Regions from separate parts of the Micromonospora sp. WMMD730 genome, predicted to be linked through region 4. Evidence: riboswitches for the same ligand, from Rfam matches in the RefSeq annotation. Region 4 holds a riboswitch; each other region holds the start of a gene.
What was found. A riboswitch is a leader RNA that binds a small molecule or an ion and turns the genes downstream of it on or off. The one in region 4 is predicted to bind cobalamin.
Positions count from the first base shown of each region.

Region 1: it holds a riboswitch for cobalamin, as region 4 does, so the genes downstream of both, ACN265_RS10205 (ribonucleoside-diphosphate reductase subunit alpha) here and ACN265_RS19300 (acyl-CoA thioesterase) in region 4, are expected to answer to the same signal.
Region 2: it holds a riboswitch for cobalamin, as region 4 does, so the genes downstream of both, bluB (5,6-dimethylbenzimidazole synthase) here and ACN265_RS19300 (acyl-CoA thioesterase) in region 4, are expected to answer to the same signal.
Region 3: it holds a riboswitch for cobalamin, as region 4 does, so the genes downstream of both, cobN (cobaltochelatase subunit CobN) here and ACN265_RS19300 (acyl-CoA thioesterase) in region 4, are expected to answer to the same signal.

Region 1 is NZ_JBMHML010000002.1:2,281,663-2,285,002, forward strand. Features, by position in the region: gene ACN265_RS10205 (ribonucleoside-diphosphate reductase subunit alpha) at 1-1,816, opposite strand, end outside; cobalamin riboswitch at 1,938-2,151, opposite strand; gene ACN265_RS10210 (helix-turn-helix transcriptional regulator) at 2,179-3,066, opposite strand; gene ACN265_RS10215 (oxidoreductase) at 3,194-3,340, shown strand, end outside.
Region 2 is NZ_JBMHML010000002.1:2,118,950-2,122,289, reverse strand. Features, by position in the region: gene ACN265_RS09515 (hypothetical protein) at 1-99, opposite strand, end outside; gene ACN265_RS09510 (GNAT family N-acetyltransferase) at 455-754, shown strand; gene ACN265_RS09505 (hypothetical protein) at 879-1,223, opposite strand; gene bluB (5,6-dimethylbenzimidazole synthase) at 1,297-1,941, opposite strand; cobalamin riboswitch at 1,979-2,176, opposite strand; gene ACN265_RS09495 (phosphotransferase) at 2,265-3,218, shown strand; gene ACN265_RS09490 (hypothetical protein) at 3,295-3,340, opposite strand, start outside.
Region 3 is NZ_JBMHML010000002.1:2,838,742-2,842,081, forward strand. Features, by position in the region: gene ACN265_RS12395 (hypothetical protein) at 81-416, shown strand; cobalamin riboswitch at 1,015-1,144, shown strand; gene cobN (cobaltochelatase subunit CobN) at 1,454-3,340, shown strand, end outside.
Region 4 is NZ_JBMHML010000002.1:4,506,988-4,510,327, forward strand. Features, by position in the region: gene ACN265_RS19290 (ABC transporter ATP-binding protein) at 1-73, shown strand, start outside; gene ACN265_RS19295 (ECF transporter S component) at 70-1,122, shown strand; cobalamin riboswitch at 1,133-1,351, shown strand; gene ACN265_RS19300 (acyl-CoA thioesterase) at 1,469-1,981, shown strand; gene ACN265_RS19305 (LysE family translocator) at 1,982-2,611, shown strand; gene ACN265_RS19310 (hypothetical protein) at 2,718-2,918, opposite strand; gene ACN265_RS19315 (hypothetical protein) at 3,102-3,340, opposite strand, start outside.

The DNA.
Region 1 (3,340 bases), 2.2 Mb from region 4:
GGCCGTGCGCGGCGATCCGGCTGCGCAGCGCCGCCCACCGCGCGGTCTGGGTGGGCTCGACCCCCCACAGGTCCGGGTGCAGGTCACCCCGGGCCGCCCGGGTCTGCGGGTACGCCGGGTGCGCGCCGAACCGTTCGGCCAGGCCGGTCGAGGTCTCCAGGGCGGTCAGGAAGATCTCCTCCTGGACCCGGGTGGACAACTCCCGGGCCCCGGGCGAGTCGAACGGCAGCCGCAGCGCGAACAATGCGTCCTGCAGCCCCATCAGCCCCAGCCCGACCGGCCGCCAGCGCGGGTTGGACGCCGCCGCCTGCTCGGCCGGGTAGTAGTTGATGTCGATCACCCGGTCCAGGAACACCACCGCCGTCCGGACCGTTTCGCGCAGCCTGTCCCAGTCGACGCCGTCGTCGGTGAGGTGCGCGCCGAGGTTGACCGAGCCGAGGTTGCACACCGCCGTCTCGGTGTCGCTGTTGACCTCCAGGATCTCGGTGCACAGGTTGGACAGGTGGATCGTGTTGCCCGGCACGCCGGTCTGGTTGGACAGCCGGTTCGCCGGGTCCTTGAACGTCATCCACCCGTTGCCGGTCTGCGCCAGGGTGCGCATCATCCGCCCGTACAGGTCCCGGGCCTTCACCGTGCGGACCGCCTTCTTCTCGGCGACCCGGTACGCGGCGTCGAACTCCTCGCCGTACAGGTCGGGCAGCTCCGGGGCGTCCGACGGGTCGATCAGCGACCAGTCGCCGTCGGCCTCGACCCGGCGCATGAACTCGTCGGGGATCCAGTTGGCCAGGTTGAGGTTGTGGGTGCGCCGGGCCTCCTCACCGGTGTTGTCCCGCAGCTCCAGGAACTCCTCGACGTCCGGGTGCCAGGGTTCCAGGTAGACGCAGGCCGCCCCCTTGCGCCGGCCGCCCTGGTTGACCGCCGCCACTCCGGCGTCGAGGGTCTTCAGGAACGGCACGATCCCGTTCGACCGGCCGTTGGTGCCCCGGATCAGCGCCCCCCGGCCGCGCACCCGAGACCAGGAGATGCCGATGCCGCCGGAGAACTTCGACAGCTTCGCCACCTGGTGGTAGCGCTCGTAGATGGAGTCCAGTTCGTCGCGCGGCGAGTCGACCAGGAAACACGACGACATCTGGGTGTGCCGGGTGCCCGAGTTGAACAACGTCGGGGAACTCGGCAGATAGGCCAGCGACGACATCAGCCGGTAGAACCCGACCGCCTCGTCGGGCGTGGTGGACAGCCCGCAGGCCACCCGCAGCAGCCAGTACTGCGGGGTCTCCACCACCAGCCGCGACTGCGGGTGCCGCAGCAGGTAACGGTCGGCCACCGTACGCAGCCCGAAGTACTCGAACCGCAGGTCACCGGCCGGGTCGACGGCGTCGTCGAGCTGGCGTGCGTGCCGGGCCACGAACGCGGCGGTGTCGTCGGCGATCAGGCCGAGGCCGTGGGCGTACCGGATGGACTCGCTGAACGAGGTCACCGCCTGCCCACGGACCTCCTCGTCCACGTAGGCGGCCAGTAGCCGGGCCGCCAGGCGGGAGTACTGCGGTTCCGTGCCGATCAGCTCCGCCGCCGTCTGGATCGACAGCTTGTCCAGCTCGGCCGTGGTCGCCCCGTCGTAGAGGCCGCTGATCGTCCTGGTGGCCACCCGCAGCGGGTCGACCTCGTCCAGGTCGGTGGTCCACCGGGCGACGGCCGTGACGATCCGGTTGACGTCCACCGGCTCGGTGTCGCCGTCGCGCTTGCGGACCCGCATCGCGGGCCGGCGTGGCTCCGCGCCGTCGACGTCGGACGGTGGGCTCTGCGCTGTGCTCGTCATGACCTCTCCTCGCTGTCACCGATGGCCATCGGGACGCGGGAGGACGCCGACGGGCGCGGCACGGCGGCCGGCCCGGGTGCTGGCGTCGGTCGTCCCGCGCGACCTCCGACCGCCGCGCGCAGCAGCGCACGGCGCACTGGCAGGTCTTCGGACTCGTGGGCGTGACCGGGGTCGGTCGCCTACTGGCCGTCGCTTCCCGGACCTCGCGGTCCAGTGCTCGATGACGGCGGTCGTTCCCACTTACCGCTGCGGGGCAGTCCCGGATTTCCACCGGGTTCCCTGTTGCCTCGACCGGACCACCGGGCCCGGCCGAACCAGCTGCGTGGCACACCATATATGGCGTAGATGGGGGAGAGGCAACACTAGATGTCGCGTCGGCGTGTCGGATAACTCTCATCCGACCGCCCGGTGGCCCGCAGTGACGCCAGCAGCCGCAGCGCGTCGGCGTCGGCGCTGCCGGGCTCGGCGGTGAAGACCAGCATGACCGGGCCGGGGTTTCCGGGCAGCGGGTAGGTGTCCCAGTCCAGGACGATGTCACCGACCTCGGGGACCTGGAAGGTCTTGGTGCCGCTGACCGACCCGCGTACGTCGTGCCGGGCCCACAGCCGCCGGAACTCGGCGCTGCGGATGCTCAGCTCACCGACGACGGCGGTGGCCCGGGGGTGGGTGGGGTCCGTGGCCACGGCGGCGCGCATCATGCCGATGTAGTCCATGGCCTGCTGCTCCCAGGACGCGCAGCGCCGCACCGGGGTCGCCGCCTCGTCGAACATCAGCAGCAGCATGTTGAGCCGGTCCGGCGGGTGGTCCGCCGGATCGCCGAGCAGCGCCACCGCCCACGCGTTCCAGGCGAGCAGGTCCAGGTGCCGGCCGAGCACCACCGCCGGGGTGTCCAGCACCCGCAGCAGCCGCCTGGTGCTCTCCGGCACCCGCTCCGGACCGTGGTCGACCCGGGCGGGCGTCGGCCGGCGGGCGGCGCGGGCCAGGGTGAACAGGTGCCGGCGTTCCGCGTCGTCGAGGCCGAGCGCGGCGGCGAGCCCGTCCAGCACGTCGTCGGACGGGCGCACCTCCCGGCCCTGCTCCATCCGCTGGTAGTAGTCGGTGCTCAACCCGGCCAGCAGCGCCAGCTCCTCGCGGCGCAGCCCGGTGACCCGGCGTCGCCCGCCCGGCTCCAGGCCGACGTCACGGGGGTGCAACCGGGCGCGCCGGGCACGCAGGAAGTCACCGAGTTCACGGGCGTACGGACGGGTCATGTCGCCAGTGTGGCGCGGCCCGGACCGGCGTGGGTAGGTCTGCGGGACCTAGGCAACCGGGTGCGACCGGCCCCGCCCGGTCGGGCCCTAGCGTCGGTGGTCCGATCCGACCGTCAGGGAGCAGCAGATGACCTGGACCGCCGACCACATCCCCGACCAGCACGGCCGCACCGCCGTCGTGACCGGCGCGAACTCCGGCCTCGGCCTGGTCACCGCCACCGCACTGGCCCGGCGGGGCGCCCGGGTCGTGCTCGCCGTGCGCGACACCGCCGCC
Region 2 (3,340 bases), 2.4 Mb from region 4:
AGCCGACGGCGGGGCCACGCACCCGGTCTTCTGCCACACCAGTTCGGGATAGGCTGCGGTGAAGCACCCCTGCGCCGACGGCCGCGGCACCTTCACCATCGTCGAATGCCAGTCCTGAAGATCCCCCTGGGCAGCCGGGGGTCTCCCCTCCCCGCTGGCATGTACCCCCATCCCCAGCAGTACCGCCGCGATCGTGATGCCCACCAGCCCGGATGGTGACCGGTGTCCTCGCGGTAGCAATCTCATCATCGTTCCCTCCCACCGCAGGTGGAATAGCTCGGCGCCCGCCCTCGGGGCGGGCCTCGCCGACGAGCGTCGCGTGACGTCGGGCCGTGCGGGGGATCCCCATACAAACCCATACCTGCCCACCCGGCAGTGTTGGTGCACCGAGGTGGCGTCCGGTCCGCCGGACACCGCGTCCGACGCCCTCCGCAGTGCGGGAGGTGATGCGAGGATGACGGCCGTGGTGAGCATCGACTCGTTGACTGGACGTGACCGCGAAGAGTGGGAGGGTTTGACCCGGCGTTTCCCCGCGCACTGGGCGGGCCGGCCGGATCGACCCGCGACCGAGGTCGACGACGAGGGCTACGAACGCACGTGGCAGCGCCTGGTGGACGGCGAACAGATCCGGGGCATCTGCGCACGGCGCGACGGTGAGATGGTGGGCATCGCGCATTACCTGTTCCACGCCGCCGTCTACCGGGGATACATCCTGTACAGCTACTCACGAGCTGCGGCCATCACCACGACGTGACCGGCGTCCGGTCGTCGGTGCCGGTGGTCCCGGAAAGTCCGGCGTCGACGCCCGGGTGGTGGTCACACCAGAGCCCGTCCGGCGTACGCGCGTCACCCGCGCGTACGCCGGACGCCGGACGGCCCTACTGCCAGGAGCCGCTGCGGCAGATGAACTGGGTGGTGCCGCTGTACTGGGTGGTGCCGCCGTCGACGTAGCTGTAGCTGGCCCGCACGGGGTGGCCGAGGTTGCTGGCCGGGCAGGTGGCGAAGAGAGTCGGCCCGGCGGTCGTGAAGGTGCCGACACTGCCGGAGTACCAGGTGATGCTCCAGGTCGTCGTGCCGGTGCTGCTGGCGTCGCAGTAGAACTGCGACGCGCCGGACTCGCAGAAGGGAGCCGGGGCGGCGGCGAGAGCCGGCGTGGCGCCGGCGGCGGCGAGGCTCAGGGCGGCGAGCGCGGACGCCGCCAACACCTTGACGGTGGTACGCATGAAACTCCTCCCAACGTAGCCGAGCGATGACTCAGTGCGACGCCAGCCTAGCTGTCGCATCGACGTACCCGAATTAGCTGTTCGGTTGGTCGGTCCCCCGCCGTAGCCACCGGTCGTGGTGGATCGCCTCGGTGAGGGGCCTGCGCCGCCGCCACCCGTGCCGCTCCAGATCGGGCACGGCCTCCAGGTGGGTGACCGGCCCGACGCAGAGCCAGGCCACCGGCCGGATGCCGGCCGGCACACCCAGCAGCTCGGCCAGGAACGGCTCCCGGTAGAAGGACACCCACCCGACGCCCAGCCCTTCGGCGGTGGCGGCGAGCCAGAGGTTCTGGATGGCCAGGCAGACCGAGTAGAGGCCCGCGTCGGCGATGGCGTGCCGCCCGAGCACCGCCGGGCCGCCGCGCTGCGGGTCGTAGGTGACGACCACCGACAGCGTCGACTCCAGCACCCCGTCGATCTTGATACGCGCGAACCGCTCGGCCGCCGCACCGTCCAGAGTGGCGGCGAACGTCGCCCGCTCGGCCTGCACGTGCCGATGGAACCGGCGACGGACGGCCGGGTCCCGGACCAGGACGAAATCCCACGGCTGCGAGTTGCCGACGCTGGGCGCGGCGTGCGCGGCGTCGAGAATCCGGTGCAGGGTGTCGGCCGGCACCGGCTCCCCGGTGAACTCGGCCCGGACGTCCCGGCGGCGGTGGATGGCGTCGTAGAGTTCCACAGGCAGGCTCCCGCTGCGCTCGGCCCACCCCCGACGGGTGGGCGCTCGACGCGAGGCCGGTCTTCGGACTCCCGGATCAACGCCTACCCGTCCGCCTTCCCAGCCCTTGGGCCAGTGGCTGCGCTCCTCGCGCCTGGACGGTCGCTCCCCGGTCACCGCGGCGGGCCCGTGCCGGAATCACACCGGCTTCCCGATTCTCCCCGCATGCGCGGGGCACCTCGCACGATCATGCCGTCGCCGATGCTAACCCGCACCACCGACGCCGGCCGGCCACGGCCCGACCCGACAGCACACGCAGCGGGTCCCCGTGTTCCGGCGTCCACGTGGACGCCGGGGTGTGCGACGTCCTCGCCGAGGTGGCCGGCTGCCAGGCCTACGACGAGGCGCGCTTCGGTCGCTGGACTCCCGTGCGGCGGGAGGAGCACGTCGGGGTCGAGGTGCCGGACCCGTTGCGCAGCGACACGGTGTTCGAGACCGTGGCTTCGGGACGTGATGTCGTGGTCCGCGACGGCGGCGCGGCGACCGTACGAGCCGGTGCCGGCGAGGTCCGTCCGGTCCGGGCGCGTCGAACGACGGAGAGGGAGAACGGCATGACCGAGACGGCCGGCGACGAGGAGCTGAGGCTGCCGCACGGATACACCAACGCGACCAGCCGGGTGGCCGGCACGGTGCGCAAGTCCTACCTGGGGCCCGATGCCGGACAGCGCTTCACGGTCGAGCGGGCCGCACTGTCCGGGCTGGCCGGCAGCTTTCCCGTCCCGGAGGTCCGGGCGGCCCCCGACGGCGAGCTTGCCGTCGCGGAGGTCGCCGGTTGGCATGCGCAGGACGCCCTGGACGGTGGTCACGCCGCTGCAGTCCTGCGGCTGTGCGGCCAGGCCCGGCGACGGCTGTCCGACGTCGACCCCGCGACGGTGCCGGGTCTTCCCGGCACCGGCGAGGTGATCGTGCACGGCGACTTCGGCCCGCAGAACATCCTGGTGAACGAGGCGGTCGACGAGGTGCTGGCGGTCATCGACTGGGAGCTGTGCCATCTCGGCCCGGCGGTCGAGGACCTCGCGTGGACCGAGTGGATCGTACGGATGCACCATCCCCTGGCGGTCGATCACCTCGATCACCTCTTCACCGGCTACGGCGAGCGTCCGGGCTGGGGCGAGCGGCAGGCGGCCATGGTCCGGATGTGCCTGCGGTGTCGTGACTTCTGCGTGCGCTGGGGCGATCCGGTGGCCGTCGCGATGTGGAACCGGCGGACCGCCGCGACCGAGGCGTTCCGCGAGTGAGCGCGGCGGCGATCCCGGCGGCGGTGAGCGGCTGACATCGGTCCGATCCCGACCGGCCTCCCCCGGCTCGGGTCGGTCACCGCTCGATGCTGGCGTACTCGCAGACCGCCGCCGGGAAGCCG
Region 3 (3,340 bases), 1.7 Mb from region 4:
CAGCCGGCTGTCACCGGGTTCGCAGCGCCCTTCCAGGTGGGGGTGCTCCACTGGAGGGACGCCGAGGAGAGGACGGGCAGATGGGCTGGTTCAGCCGACGGACCCGGGCTGACGAGGGCATCCCGACCAAGCTCGACCGGGAGGCCACCCGGGACGACCTGACCGCGCTGGCGGACTTCGTGGCCGCCCACCGGGGGGTGGAGTTCTATCTCGAACCCGAGACGACCGCCACCGACACCACGGTGGTGGCGATCGCGCACGACGGGGAGTGGATCCGCCGCCGCACCGGCTCCCCACGTACGGCGGCCAAGCTGGCCCACCGGCACGCGGTGCCACTCTACGAGGCGGCGAAGACCGGATACCCGGAGCGGATGCGGGCCTGGAACCGGGCCCACCCCGAGCGTCGCCTCCGCTGACCCCGCAGCCGCGCGTGCAGCGTGGCCGGGGTGGTGCCCCCCGTGGGATGTCGGCCCGTGGGATGTGGGTCCGTGGGGGTGCGGCCACGGCGGCGGGTGCGACCGCCGGCCGCCCCGCACCTCTGACCCTGCGGGGCAGGGGTGCGGGGGTATGTCGTCGCGGGGGCCCTTTCGAGCTGATGACGGTGACGGATCGGCCCCGCCGGGTGGGACGACCCGTACCGCCAGGTCGGGGTGGCCGGGGTGGCGCGGCCCCGCAGCACCGGATGGGCCTGTGACCGGAGGGCCTGCGGCACTGGAGGAGGCGGCCCCGCGGCACCGGGCCGGGGTGCCGCCCTCAGGCTGCCCCGGCCCCGGGGTGCCGGGCGGGTGGCCGGGGCGCTACCCGGCGCGACAACCGTCCGGTCAGGTCGGCCGTGCCGGTCCCGAGTCGTTGACATCATCAGCTCGACAGCGTGCGAGAGAGGTGTCCCGACCGACCAGCTCCGTGCCGCCCGGATCAGCTCCGTGCCGCCCAGTTCCGCGCCGTCGCGGGGCCGGTGGCCGCCGTTGACCTCGGGGTGAGGAGTGTGGCAGCATTCGCGGCCTGACGGCAGTGAAGGAAGTCGGTGCGATTCCGACGCGGTCCCGCCACTGTCACCGGGGAGCGATCCCCCCTCGTGGGTCACGACCGTGCGTGCACGGTTGGAAGGCCGGGGGTGAGCGTCGATCCGGGAGCCAGGATACTTCGGCCGTCGGAGAACCCCAGGGCGTGGACACCCGAGGAGGAACCGATGACGCACAGCGTCACTGCCGACCCGATCACGGTCGGTGATTTCCGCATCACCGTCGAGCCTGCGCCGCCGCGCGCTCCCACCTCTCCCACCGTCGCCGGCCGTCGCCGGGGCGGTCGGCCTGCCGCGTACCGCTGACGGCCGGTCCGGATGCCCCGCCGCCGGCGGGGTGCGTCGGACCTCCGCCGCCGCTGACCGGCGTCCCTCCCGCCCCGCTCGGCCCGGCCCCGTGGTCGAGCCGGACGTCACTCTCCGGAGCCGAACGTGCGCATCCTGCTGCTGTCCACCGCCGACACCGATCTGCTCGCCGCCCGCGCCAGCGCCGCCGACTACCGTCTCGCCAACCCCACCCGGGTCGACGTGGCCGCCGTGCCGGCCCTGCTCGACGGTGTCGACCTGGCCGTCGTACGGCTGCTCGGCGGGCGGCAGGCGTGGCCGGACGGCCTCGCGGCGGTGCTCGGCTCCGGCGTCCCCACGATCGTGCTCGGCGGCGAGGCGGTGCCCGACGCGGAGCTGATGGCGGCCTCCACGGTGGCCTCCGGGGTGGCCACCGAAGCGCTGTCCTACCTGGTCGAAGGGGGCGCGGACAACCTCGCCCAGCTCGCCCGGTTCCTCTCCGACACCGTCCTGCTCACCGGTGAGGGCTTCGACCCGCCCACCCCCACCCCGCCCTACGGCATCCTCGACCACCACCGCCCGTCCACCCCGGTCGACGGGGCGGACCCGGTGGCCGGGCCGCAGGACGGCGGCGGGCGGCCCACGGTGGGGATCGTGTTCTACCGGGCGCACGCGCTGGCCGGCAACACCGGTTTCGTGCAGACCCTGGCCGACGCGGTCGACGCGGCCGGCGGCGAACCGCTGCCGATCTTCTGCGGATCGCTGCGCGGGCTCACCCCCGGCGACGGGCCGCTGGACCTCTTCGCCCGCTGCGACGCGCTCGTCGTCACCGTCCTCGCCGCCGGGGGGACGGTCGCCGCCGACGCCTCCGGCGGGGGCGACGAGGACGCCTGGGACGTCGGCGCGCTCGCCGCCCTCGACGTGCCGGTGATCCAGGCGCTCTGCCTGACCAGCACCCGGGAGCAGTGGGCGGCCAGCGACGCCGGACTGTCCCCGCTCGACGCGGCCATGCAGGTGGCCATCCCCGAGTTCGACGGTCGGATCGTCACCGTGCCGTTCTCGTTCAAGCGGATCGACTCCGACGGGCTGTCGGTCTACGCCGCCGACGCCGAGCGGGCCGCCCGGGTCGCCGGGATCGCCGTCCGGCAGGCCCGGCTGCGCCACCTGCCCAACGCCACGAAGCGGGTGGCGGTCGTGCTCAGCTCCTACCCGACGAAGCACTCCCGGGTCGGCAACGCCGTCGGCCTGGACACCCCCGCCTCGGCGGTCCGGCTGCTCGCCGCCCTCGCCGACGCCGGATACCACCTCGGCGACGCGCCGCCGCCCACCGACGGGGACGCGCTGATCCACGCGTTGATCGCCGCCGGGGGTCACGACGTCGAGTGGCTCACCCCGGAACAGTTGGCCGCCGCCGAGGCCCGGGTGCCGGGGGAGACCTACCGGCGCTGGTTCGACCAGGTGCCGGTCGACCTGCGGGACCGGATGCGGGAACACTGGGGTGAGCCACCCGGCCAGCTCTACACCGACGACGGGGACATCGTCCTGGCCGGGCTGCGGTTCGGCAACGTCACCCTGCTGATCCAGCCGCCGCGCGGCTTCGGCGAGAACCCGATCGCCATCTACCACGACCCCGACCTGCCACCCAGCCACCACTATCTGGCCGCGTACCGGTGGCTGGCCGCGCCGGTCGCCGACGGCGGCTTCGGCGCGGACGCGGTGGTGCACCTCGGCAAGCACGGCACCCTGGAATGGCTGCCCGGTAAGGGACTCGGCCTGGCCGCCGACTGCGCCCCCGACGCCGTCCTCGGTGACCTGCCGCTGGTCTACCCGTTCATCGTCAACGACCCCGGCGAGGGCACCCAGGCCAAGCGGCGGGCGCACGCCGTCGTGGTCGACCACCTGGTGCCCCCGATGGCCCGCGCCGAGACCTACGGCGAACTGGCGAAACTCGAACAGCTGCTGGACGAGTACGCCACCGTGCAGGCCCTCGACCCGGCGAAGGTGCCGGTGGTCCGGGGGCAGATCTGGGAGCTG
Region 4 (3,340 bases):
CCTCGCCCCGGCGCCGTGGCTGACGGTCGAGCAGGTCACCGCCGCGCTGGGCCCGGCCCGGGAGCCGGCATGAGCGTGCTGCGGGTCGCACCGCGCACCGCCGTGGTGCTGACCCTCGCCTCCGCCGCCGCGCTGGCCACCTTCACCTGGCCGTTCTTCATTCCCGCGCATCCCGAGAGCACGGCTCGCACCGGTGAGGCCCCGCTGGTCTTCCTCGTCATGCTGCCGGTACTGGTGGCACTCGTCCTGGCCGAACTCAGCTCCGGCGGCATCGACAGCAAGGCCCTGGCGATGCTCGGTGTGCTCGCCGCCGTCAACGCCGCGCTACGTCCACTGGGCGCCGGCACCGCAGGCATCGAAACCGTGTTCTTCCTACTCGTCCTCGCCGGTCGGGTCTTCGGGCCGGGTTTCGGTTTCCTCCTCGGCTCGACGTCGCTGTTCGCCTCCGCGCTGCTCACCGCCGGAGTCGGCCCGTGGTTGCCGTTCCAGATGTTGTGCGCCTCCTGGGTAGGTCTCGGTGCCGGTCTGCTCCCTACGCGGATGCGCGGCCGGGTCGAGGTGGCTGTCCTGGCCGGCTACGGGGCGTTCGCCGCGTACGGCTACGGCCTGCTGATGAACCTGTGGTTCTGGCCGTTCAGCCTCGGCGCGGACACCCAACTCTCCTACGTCGCCGGCGCGCCGGTGCTGGACAACCTGCACCGCTTCGCCGTGTTCACCGCCGTCACCTCGACGTTCGGCTGGGACACCGGGCGGGCGATCACCACCGCGGTGGCGATCGTGCTGGCCGGCCCGGCGGTGCTCGCCGCCCTGCGCCGCGCCGCCCGGCGGGCCGCGTTCGACGCACCGGTCACCTTCGCCGCACACGCGCCGCAGCCAGCGTTGCCAACCATGCCGGCGACAGGTACCGCCACGTCCGCACCTGCGGCATCTGCACCGGCAGTTACGCCGCGATCCGGGAAGCCGGTGGTGGCACCGCAGGACGTGACGGGTCCCGCCGTCGGCGTGGCCCCACCTGCCCGTCGAGGGCGGGGTGCGGTGCGACCGGACCCGATTCCGTCCGCCGCCGAGGAGGGCGGTCAGGGAGGTGAGTCACATCAGGCCCCGGAGCGGTTGGTGGACTGACTGTCGCGGATAGGCTGTTCCTGGCGTTGGTTCGCCCGGACGTGGTCACGTTCGGGCGTCGTAAGAGGGAACCCGGTGGGAATCCGGGACTGCCCCGCAGCGGTGAGTGGGAACGACCGCCGTCATCAGCACTGGGCCGCACGGCCTGGGAAGCGACGGCCAGTAGGGGATCCGGCGTGTCCGGGTCGCGCCCGCGAGTCCGAAGACCTGCCCACGCTGCGCATCCACGAGGTGGGTGCGCTGCCGTCGACCTCGCGGGCGGGTCGGGCGGGTGATGCGCTGCGGCGTGTCCTCGACGTGCGTGCCGGCTGGTCTGACGGTGTGCCCTCCGAGGACGGATGAATCCATGCACGAGAGCGCCACACTCACCGGCCGGCCCCCATCGGCGTCGCGTCTGACCCTGTCGCAGATCATGGACCAGCACCACACCAACCTGATGGGCACCGTCCACGGCGGCCGGATCCTCAACCTCATCGACTCCGTCGCCGGAGTGGTCGCCGCCCGGCACTCCGACGGTCCGGCGGTCACCGCCGCCATCGACGAGACCGCCTTCCTGCGGGCCGTACGCGTCGGCGACGTCGTCCACGTCGACGCCCGCATCACCTGGGCCGGCCGCAGCTCGATGGAGGTCGCCGTCAAGGTCAGCGCCGACCGTTGGGACCGGGCGGTGCCGCCGGTGGACGTGGCCACCGCCCACCTGGTGATGGTCGCCGTTGACGACGACGGTCAGCCGCGCGTAGTGCCGCCGCTGCTGCCGGAGACCGATGGTGACCGGCGTCGTTACCGGGAGGCGCAGATCCGGCGGGAGCACCGGCTCGCTCTTCGGCGTGCGTTGCTCGACGGTGCCGAGGAGGGCTGAGTGGTGCTCGGACTGTCCGCGGCCACCCTGGCCGGCTACCTTGCCGCCATCGCCGTCCTCATGATCACTCCCGGGCCGGACATGATGTTCGTCCTGGCCAACGCGACCCTCTACGGCACCCGGGCCGGCGCGGTCGCCGCGCTCGGGGTCGCGGCCGGGGAAGCGGTACATGTGGCGGCGGTGGTCTGTGGCCTCGCCGCCGTGATCACCGCGTCGCCGGTGTTGTTCTCCGCGATTCGCTGGGCCGGGGCGGCCTATCTGATCGTCCTCGGGATTCGAGCCCTACGCGACGGCAGGGCGACGGCCTCCACCACCGTTGAGCAGCACGGCCGCAGCGGCGGGGCGTTCCTCCGGGGGTTGGTGACCAACCTCCTCAACCCCAAGATGGTCCTGTTCAGCGTGGCGTTCCTGCCACAGTTCGTCAGCCCGACGACCGGTGACGTCACGGCGCAACTGGTGCTCCTCGGTGTGATCTTCGTCGCGGTGCAGCTCACCGTCGATGTCGCTCTCGGTGCCGGGGCCGGCAGGTTCGCCGGCCGGGTGACCGATGGTCGCTGGTCTCGGCGGATCAGCCGGATCTGCGCGGTGGCCTTCATCGCCCTCGGCATCCGCCTGGCCACCAGCGGATGACAGCATCGTTCGCAGTTGGTCCAGGATCGGCGACCCGCCGTGGTCCGGTCGTCGGCACCTGACAGCGGAGTCCCCGTGCCCGACGAGCGGCACGGGGACCCCGCTGTCAGGCCGCAGTCGGTGGTGGTTGACCAGCGGTGTTCGCGACGAGTAGGGACAGTTCCCGCACCAGTTCATCCATGGACTGCCCGCTGCCCTCCCGGACCAATCCGAGCGCAAGGTCGGCGAGCAGGTAGAAGCCGAGGGTTCTGGCCTGCTCACCGGGGAACGCGGCGAGGAGTTCCTCGGGCACCAGCGTGGTCGCCACGGTGGGTCGCGGCGATGACCCCGGCGGCGCGTTGGACCATCCCCGCCGCGGCGGGGATGGGTGCGCTCACCGGGCTCAGAGCGTGGGACCCGTGGCACGGGCGGCGTCGAAGCAGGCGGCGCTGCGTGCCCTCGCCGCTGCCCTCACCGGGCGCGAACCCAGCCTGAAGATCTTCCTCGACTACTACGGCAGGCCGACCAGTGAACGACATCCACTCAGGTTGTTGGTGTTCACGCAGGAGGCTAGCGATCGCGCAGATGGTGGTGCCGAGCGGTCGTGGTAGCGGCCACCACCACAGACCGAATCCTGCTCGTCGGCCGGGGATGCCTGGGCACTGCTCCCGGGGATGCCTTGGGTGAGGCCGCGTGCGAGTTCGGCGGTGCGGATCAGCTCGTGTTCGACCACCGGACGGCGCAGCAGGC